Linked DNA regions of Nisaea sediminum. The main gene of each other region encodes a partner of the protein of the gene in region 2 in a complex. Links are inferred from orthologs where the notes say so. Each region holds a gene or a part of one and is shown on either strand. Other genes may lie near its edges. The genes, in order: dnaN and IG122_RS16175.

The links.
Region 1: the proteins of IG122_RS16175 (region 2) and dnaN are in contact, whole or in part, in a cryo-EM structure (PDB 8GIZ), measured with the Escherichia coli proteins. The link is inferred for Nisaea sediminum from one-to-one orthologs.

The regions. Positions count from the first base shown.
Region 1 is NZ_JACZCQ010000006.1:527,557-530,757, reverse strand. Bases 191-3,076 are described here. They hold dnaN (DNA polymerase III subunit beta), read left to right. Parts: upstream 191-1,017; coding sequence 1,018-2,136; downstream 2,137-3,076. Other genes in these bases: recF (DNA replication/repair protein RecF), read left to right, coding at 2,225-3,076; dnaA (chromosomal replication initiator protein DnaA), read left to right, coding at 191-832. Also shown: more of dnaA, read left to right, coding at 1-190; more of recF, read left to right, coding at 3,077-3,201. UniProt on the Escherichia coli protein: Confers DNA tethering and processivity to DNA polymerases and other proteins. Acts as a clamp, forming a ring around DNA (a reaction catalyzed by the clamp-loading complex) which diffuses in an ATP-independent manner freely and bidirectionally along dsDNA.
Region 2 is NZ_JACZCQ010000006.1:870,084-873,340, reverse strand. What follows is about bases 292-3,233. They hold IG122_RS16175 (DNA polymerase III subunit gamma/tau), read right to left. Parts: upstream 2,681-3,233; coding sequence 902-2,680; downstream 292-901. Other genes in these bases: IG122_RS16170 (LysR substrate-binding domain-containing protein), read right to left, coding at 2,796-3,233; IG122_RS16180 (YbaB/EbfC family nucleoid-associated protein), read right to left, coding at 574-897; recR (recombination mediator RecR), read right to left, coding at 292-545. Outside these bases: more of recR, read right to left, coding at 1-291; more of IG122_RS16170, read right to left, coding at 3,234-3,257. UniProt on the Escherichia coli protein: Part of the beta sliding clamp loading complex, which hydrolyzes ATP to load the beta clamp onto primed DNA to form the DNA replication pre-initiation complex.

The DNA.
Region 1 (3,201 bases), 340 kb from region 2 along the record:
GAAGGATCCGCGCCGGCGGGTGATCTATCTCTCCGCCGAGAAGTTCATGTACCAGTTCATCCGGGCGCTGCGTTTCCGTGATACGGTCGCCTTCAAGGAACAGTTCCGCTCGGTCGACCTGCTGATGATCGACGATGTGCAGTTCATCAGCGGCAAGGATTCCACCCAGGAAGAGTTCTTCCATACTTTCAACGCGCTGGTGGACCAGAACCGCCAGGTGGTGATTTCCGCCGACAAATCGCCGACCGACCTCGAAGGCATGGAGGAGCGGCTGCGCTCCCGCCTCGGCTGGGGTCTGGTGGCCGATATCCATCCGACGAACTACGAGCTGCGCCTCGGTATCATGCAGTCGAAGGCCGAACGGCTCGGCGTCGAGATGCCGGAGAAGGTGCTGGAATTCCTCTCGCACAAGATCTCCTCGAACGTCCGCGAGCTCGAGGGGGCGCTGAACCGGATCGTCGCGCATTCGACGCTGGTCGGTCGCGATATCTCGCTGGAGATGACCCAGGAGGTCCTGGCGGATCTGCTTCGGGCCAATGACCGCCGGGTCACCGTCGAGGAAATCCAGCGTCAGGTCGCGAACCATTTCCAGATCCGGCTCTCGGAGATGCACTCGGCCCGCCGCTCGCGTGCGATCGCGCGGCCGCGCCAGGTGGCGATGTATCTCTCCAAGCAGCTCACCTCGCAGTCGCTGCCCGATATCGGGCGGAAATTTGGCGGCCGCGACCACACCACGGTGTTGCACGCGGTGAAGAAGGTCGAGGAGCTTCGGGGCCTGGACAAGCAGTTCAACGACGATGTCGACCTGCTCCGCCGGATGCTGGAATCCTGACCCCCGGAGGCCGCTTCCGGCGCCGATCCCAATAGGTCAGAAAAGCGAACTTTTTTGCCCTTGAAACTACCGCAAGCACCATGCACTTGTGCTATAGTTTCACGGACCTGCCTCATATGGTGGCCCATGGCTGCCGGCGGGTGGGTAAATTGGGGATCAACGTTCCAGCCGATAAGTAGAAGAATATGAAAATCGTTATTGATCGCGCGGCTTTGCTGAAGCCTCTCGGACACGTCCAAAGTGTGGTGGAACGGCGGAATACGATCCCGATTCTGTCCAATGTTCTGTTGAAGGCGGCGGATGGCCGGCTCTCCCTCAGCACGACCGACATGGACATGGACATCGTCGAGTCCGTGGCCTGCGAAGTGGCGGAGCCCGGCGTCGTCACGGTGCCGGCCCACACGCTCTACGATATCGTGCGCAAGCTGCCCGAGGGATCGGATGTCGAGCTGGCCGCGACAGGCGATGTCAGCCGGGTCACGATCCGCGCCGGGCGCTCGAACTTCTCCCTGCCGGCCCTGATGCCGGAGGAGTTCCCCGCCCTCAGCGGCGATGCCCTGCCGCACAGCTTCGTCATCAGCGCGGCCGATATCTGCATGCTGATCGATCGGACCCGTTTCGCGATCTCCACCGAGGAGACCCGCTACTACCTGAACGGCATCTATCTGCACGCGGCCGACGCCAATGGCGTCAAGGTGCTGCGCGCGGTCGCGACCGACGGCCACCGTCTGGCGCGGGTGCAGATGCCGCTGCCGCAGGGCGCGGAGGAGATGCCGGGCGTGATCGTGCCGCGCAAGGCTGTGAACGAGATCTACAAGCTGATCGGCGAGGTCGAGGGCGATGTCACGGTCTCCCTTTCCGACACCAAACTGCGTGTCGCCTTCGAGGATACGGTGGTCACCACCAAGCTGATCGACGGCACCTTCCCGGACTATGAGCGGGTGATCCCGAGCGGCAACGACAAGATGCTGCATGTGGACCGTCAGCGCTTCTCCGAGGCGGTGGACCGCGTGGCGACGATCTCGACCGAGAAGTCCCGCTCTGTGAAACTCGCCGTGACCAGCGGCCAGCTGACCCTTTCGGCGAGCAGCCCGGATAACGGCACCGCGCAGGAAGAGGTCGAGGTCGATTACAGTGCGAGCGATCTCGAGATCGGCTTCAACTCGAAATACCTGCTGGACATCACCGGTCAGATCGAGGGCGAGAAGGCGGTGTTCAAGCTCGCCGATCAGGCCTCGCCGACGATCATCCTCGACCAGGATGACGAGAGCGCGCTTTACGTGCTGATGCCGATGCGCGTCTGAGGACGGACCGGTCCCAGGCGGCCCGGCGGCCGAGCCAGCACGAATGGAAATGTTGAACGCATTGCGAAACACGGACATGTCCCGACCGATGCCCGGACCGGCTGAGATCAGCGCCGGACGGGTTTCGCCGTGCGTCAGCCGCCTGTCCGTGACCGGATTCCGCAATTATACCGCCGCCCGCATCGAGACCGATGCGCCGGCGGTGGTCCTGACCGGCCCGAACGGGGCCGGCAAGACCAACCTGCTCGAGGCCGTCTCCTTCCTCTCTCCCGGCCGTGGGCTGCGCCGGGCGCAGATTTCCGAGGTCGGACGCGCGCAGCCGGATGGCAGCCATGCCAACTGGGCGGTCGCCGCCGAGGTGGAGGGGCTCGAGGGCACGGTCTCAATCGGTACCGGACGGGATCCCGGCCCGGAGGGTGACGGCCGCTCCGGCGGCGAGAAGCGGCTTGTGCGGATCGACGGCGCTCCGGCGAAAAGCCAGTCCGCCCTCGCAGACCATCTTTCCGTCTCCTGGCTGACGCCGCAGATGGACCGGCTCTTCATCGAGGGCGCCTCCAACCGGCGCCGCTTCCTCGACCGGCTGGTCTATACCTTCGATCCGGACCATGCCGGCCGGGTGAACGCCTATACCCATGCGCTGCGCGAGCGGGCGCGGCTCTTGAAGAACGGGACCCGCGACCGGGCCTGGTTTGCGGCGCTCGAGGAATCCATCGCCGAGAAGGCGGTCGCCATCGCCGCGGCGCGCACCGGTCTGGTGGCGCGCCTCAACGCGGAGACGGAAGCCGGCTCCGGCCCGTTCCCGGGCGCCGAGCTTTCCCTCGAAGGAGAGGTCGAGGCCGATATCGCCACCCGGCCTGCGCTGGCGGTGGAGGACGATCTGAAGGCGCAGCTCGAAGCCACGCGGCGTCTCAACGGCAGCGAGCCGGCCCCGGTGCCGGGCCCGCACCGCAGCGATCTTCTTGTGCGTCACCTTCCGAAGGACATGATGGCGCCGCATTGTTCGACCGGCGAGCAGAAGGCGCTTCTGATCGCCATCGTGCTCGGCCATGCCCGCCTCGGCGCGCA
Region 2 (3,257 bases):
TCGTCGAGATAGTCGAGCTCGCCGCCGACCGGGACGCCCCGTGCCAGGCGCGTGATCGAAACCCCGCCTCCGGCAAGCCGGTCCGAGATGTAGTGCGCCGTGGTCTGGCCGTCGACGGTCGCGTCCATAGCGAGGATGATCTCCGTCACCTCCGGCGCATGCGCGCGGGTCACAAGGGTCTCGATATTGAGATCCTCCGGCCCCACCCCGTCGAGCGCGGAAAGCAGGCCGCCGAGCACGTGATAGCGGCCGGAGAAGGCGCCTGCCCGTTCCAGCGCCCAGACGTCGCCGACATCCTCGACGACGCAGATGACCGAGCCGTCACGCTTCTCGTCGCGGCAGATATGGCAGGGGTCGGAGGCATCGAGATTGCCGCAGACGGAGCAGTCGGTGACCGCTTCTGCCGCCTGGCCGAGGGCGTCGGCGAGCGGGCGCATCAGCGTCTCGCGCTTGCGCAGGAGATGCAGCACCGCCCGGCGCGCGGAGCGGGGGCCCAGCCCCGGCAACTTCGCCAGGTAATGCATCACGCGGTCGAGTTCATCCATGCCGGAACGCCGTCTGCCGCCGCGGAGATCAGAACGGCAGTTTGAAGCCCGGAGGCAGCGGCAGGCCGCCGGTCAGCTTCTGCATCTCCTCCTGCATCTTCTCGTCCGCCTTCGCCTTGGCGTCGTTGGCGGCCGCGAGGATCAGGTCTTCCAGCACCTCGGTATCGGACGGATCGACGAGAGACGGATCGATCTTGATCGCCTTCATCTCGCCCTTGCCGGTCATCCGGACCGTGACCATGCCCGCGCCGCTGGAGCCTTCGACTTCCAGCTCCTGCAGCTGCGCCTGCATCTCCTGCATGCGGTCCTGCATCTGCTGGACCTGTTTCATCATGTTGCCGAGATTTTTCATCACGTCATGCCTCGTTTGCCTGGCTGTCCTCGTCCGGGTAGGTCGCCGCTTCAGGCGCCGCGTCTTCGGTCTCGCGCACCAGCGGACGGATCGCTTCTATCGTGCTTTCGGGGAAGGCTTCAAGCACCGCGGCCACCACAGGGTGCTCGGCGATCGATTTGCGTTTCGCCGCCTCCGCATTGGCCTTGCGCTCGGCCAGCGTGTGGATCTCCTCATCGCCCGGCGCAGCATCGCTCGCCTCGACGATCCAGTGGATCCCGGTCCATTCCTTCAGCTTCGCGGCGACCTGTCCCGGCAGGCTCTCGGGCGCGCCCGGATCGAGGATCAGCTCAAGATGGCCCGCGCCCGCGGAAACCGGACGGACCGAACGGCTGAGCAGGGCATGCAGCAAGGCTTCGCGCTTTTCCTCGAACAGCGCCACGACGGCTTCGAAACTCTCCGGGATCTGCGGTGCGGCGGGTTCCTCGGGAGGCGGAGGCGCGGGAGGAGGTGCTTCAGGCTCGGCGCGGGGCGCAGGCATCTCTGCGACCGGCTCCGGCCGGGGATCCGCCACCCTGTTTTCCGCGGCCGCCGGCTGGCGGGACGGGGCCGCGTCAGGCTTTCCCGATTTTATCGCCTTCACCAGCTCGCCGGGCGGCGGCAGGTCCGCCGTGTAGGCGAGCCGGATCAGTACCATCTCGAGCGCGGCAAGCGTCGAAGGCGCGTTCTGGACCTCGCCGAGGCCCTTCATCAACATCTGCCAGGTCCGCGCCAGCACCGGCAGGGAGAGCTTGTCGGCGAACGCGACGCCCCGCGTCCGTTCCAGCTCCGAGGCGCCCTCGAGCGCGGATTCGCGCGCCGTCTTCAGCCGGGTGATCAGGTGGGTGAGATCTAGCAGATCCTGCAGCATCACCACCGGGTCGGCGCCGGACGCGTACATCGCGCGCACGTCGGCGAGCGCGTCAGCGGTCTTGCCGCCCATCACCTTCTCGAACAGGTCGAAGATCAGCGCCCGGTCGGCGAGGCCGAGCATCTCCTGCACCTGCGCCGCGGCGATCCGGCCATCAGAAAGTGCCATCGCCTGGTCGAGGATCGAGAGACCGTCACGGGCCGAACCGTCGGCGGCGCGGGAGATCAGCGCAAGCGCTTCCTCGTCCGCCTCGACCCCTTCCTTGCCGCAGATCGTGCCGAACAGCTCCATCAGCTCGGAAACGTCGAAGCGGCGGAGATCGAAGCGCTGGCAGCGCGACAGCACGGTGATCGGCACCTTGCGGATCTCGGTCGTCGCGAAGATGAACTTCACATGCTCCGGCGGCTCTTCCAGCGTTTTCAGCAACGCGTTGAAGGCGTTGCGCGAGAGCATGTGCACTTCGTCGATGATGTAGACCTTGTAGCGCGCCGAGACCGGCTTGTAGCGCACGCCGTCGATGATCTCGCGGATGTCGTCGACGCCGGTACGGGACGCGGCGTCCATCTCCATCACGTCGACATGGCGGTCCTCGGTGATCGCCCGGCACGGATCGCAGACGCCGCACGGCGTCACAGTCGGCCCGCCGGAGCCGTCCGGACCGATGCAATTGAGTCCCTTGGCGATGATCCGCGCCGTCGTCGTCTTGCCGACTCCGCGCACCCCGGTCAGCACGAAGGCATGCGCCAGGCGGCCGGAGGCGAGCGCGTTCCGGAGCGTGCGCACCAGCGCGTCCTGGCCCTTCAGATCATCCAGGGTCTGCGGGCGGTACTTGCGCGCGAGCACACGATACTCGCCCGGCGCCTGTTGGGTCTGGGGAGGTGTTAGATCATCCATGGTTCGGGATCATAGGGGAGTGACGGGGGACAGGGAAGCAACCCGGCCACTCCCGGCGCCAACAATCGTGCAACCGGCGGAGACGCGCTCCGAAACTCGTTCCGTTCAGACAGTTTCAGACACCCGGTTCGGGCCGTCCGAATGACCGGAGAATCCATTTGCGCACCGAATCGCGGGCCACGCCCGGCTCCTGCCCCTTCGGGCGGACCAGCCAGTAGCTGAAGCTGGCCGGTATTTCGATGTCGAAGGGAGCAATGATCCGCCCGGCTTCGAGCTCCCGGGCCGTCAGCACGGACCGCCCGAGGAAAACGGCCTGGTGACCGAGCACGGCATTGAGCGCTGCCGTGTCGTCGCTGAAGCGGGGTCCCGACGGAACCGCGTCCACCGCGACTCCGGCCGCCGCGAACCAGGCGGGCCATCCCTCGTCGATATCCGGGTGTATGAGAGTCGCCTTCAAGAGATCGGACGGCCGCTCGATGCCGATGCGCTCCGCATAATCCGGCGTGCAGACCGGCCGGACCGTCTCCGAAGCCAGGAATTCCGCCGTGAGGCCGGACCAGTTTCCCGGACCGTAACG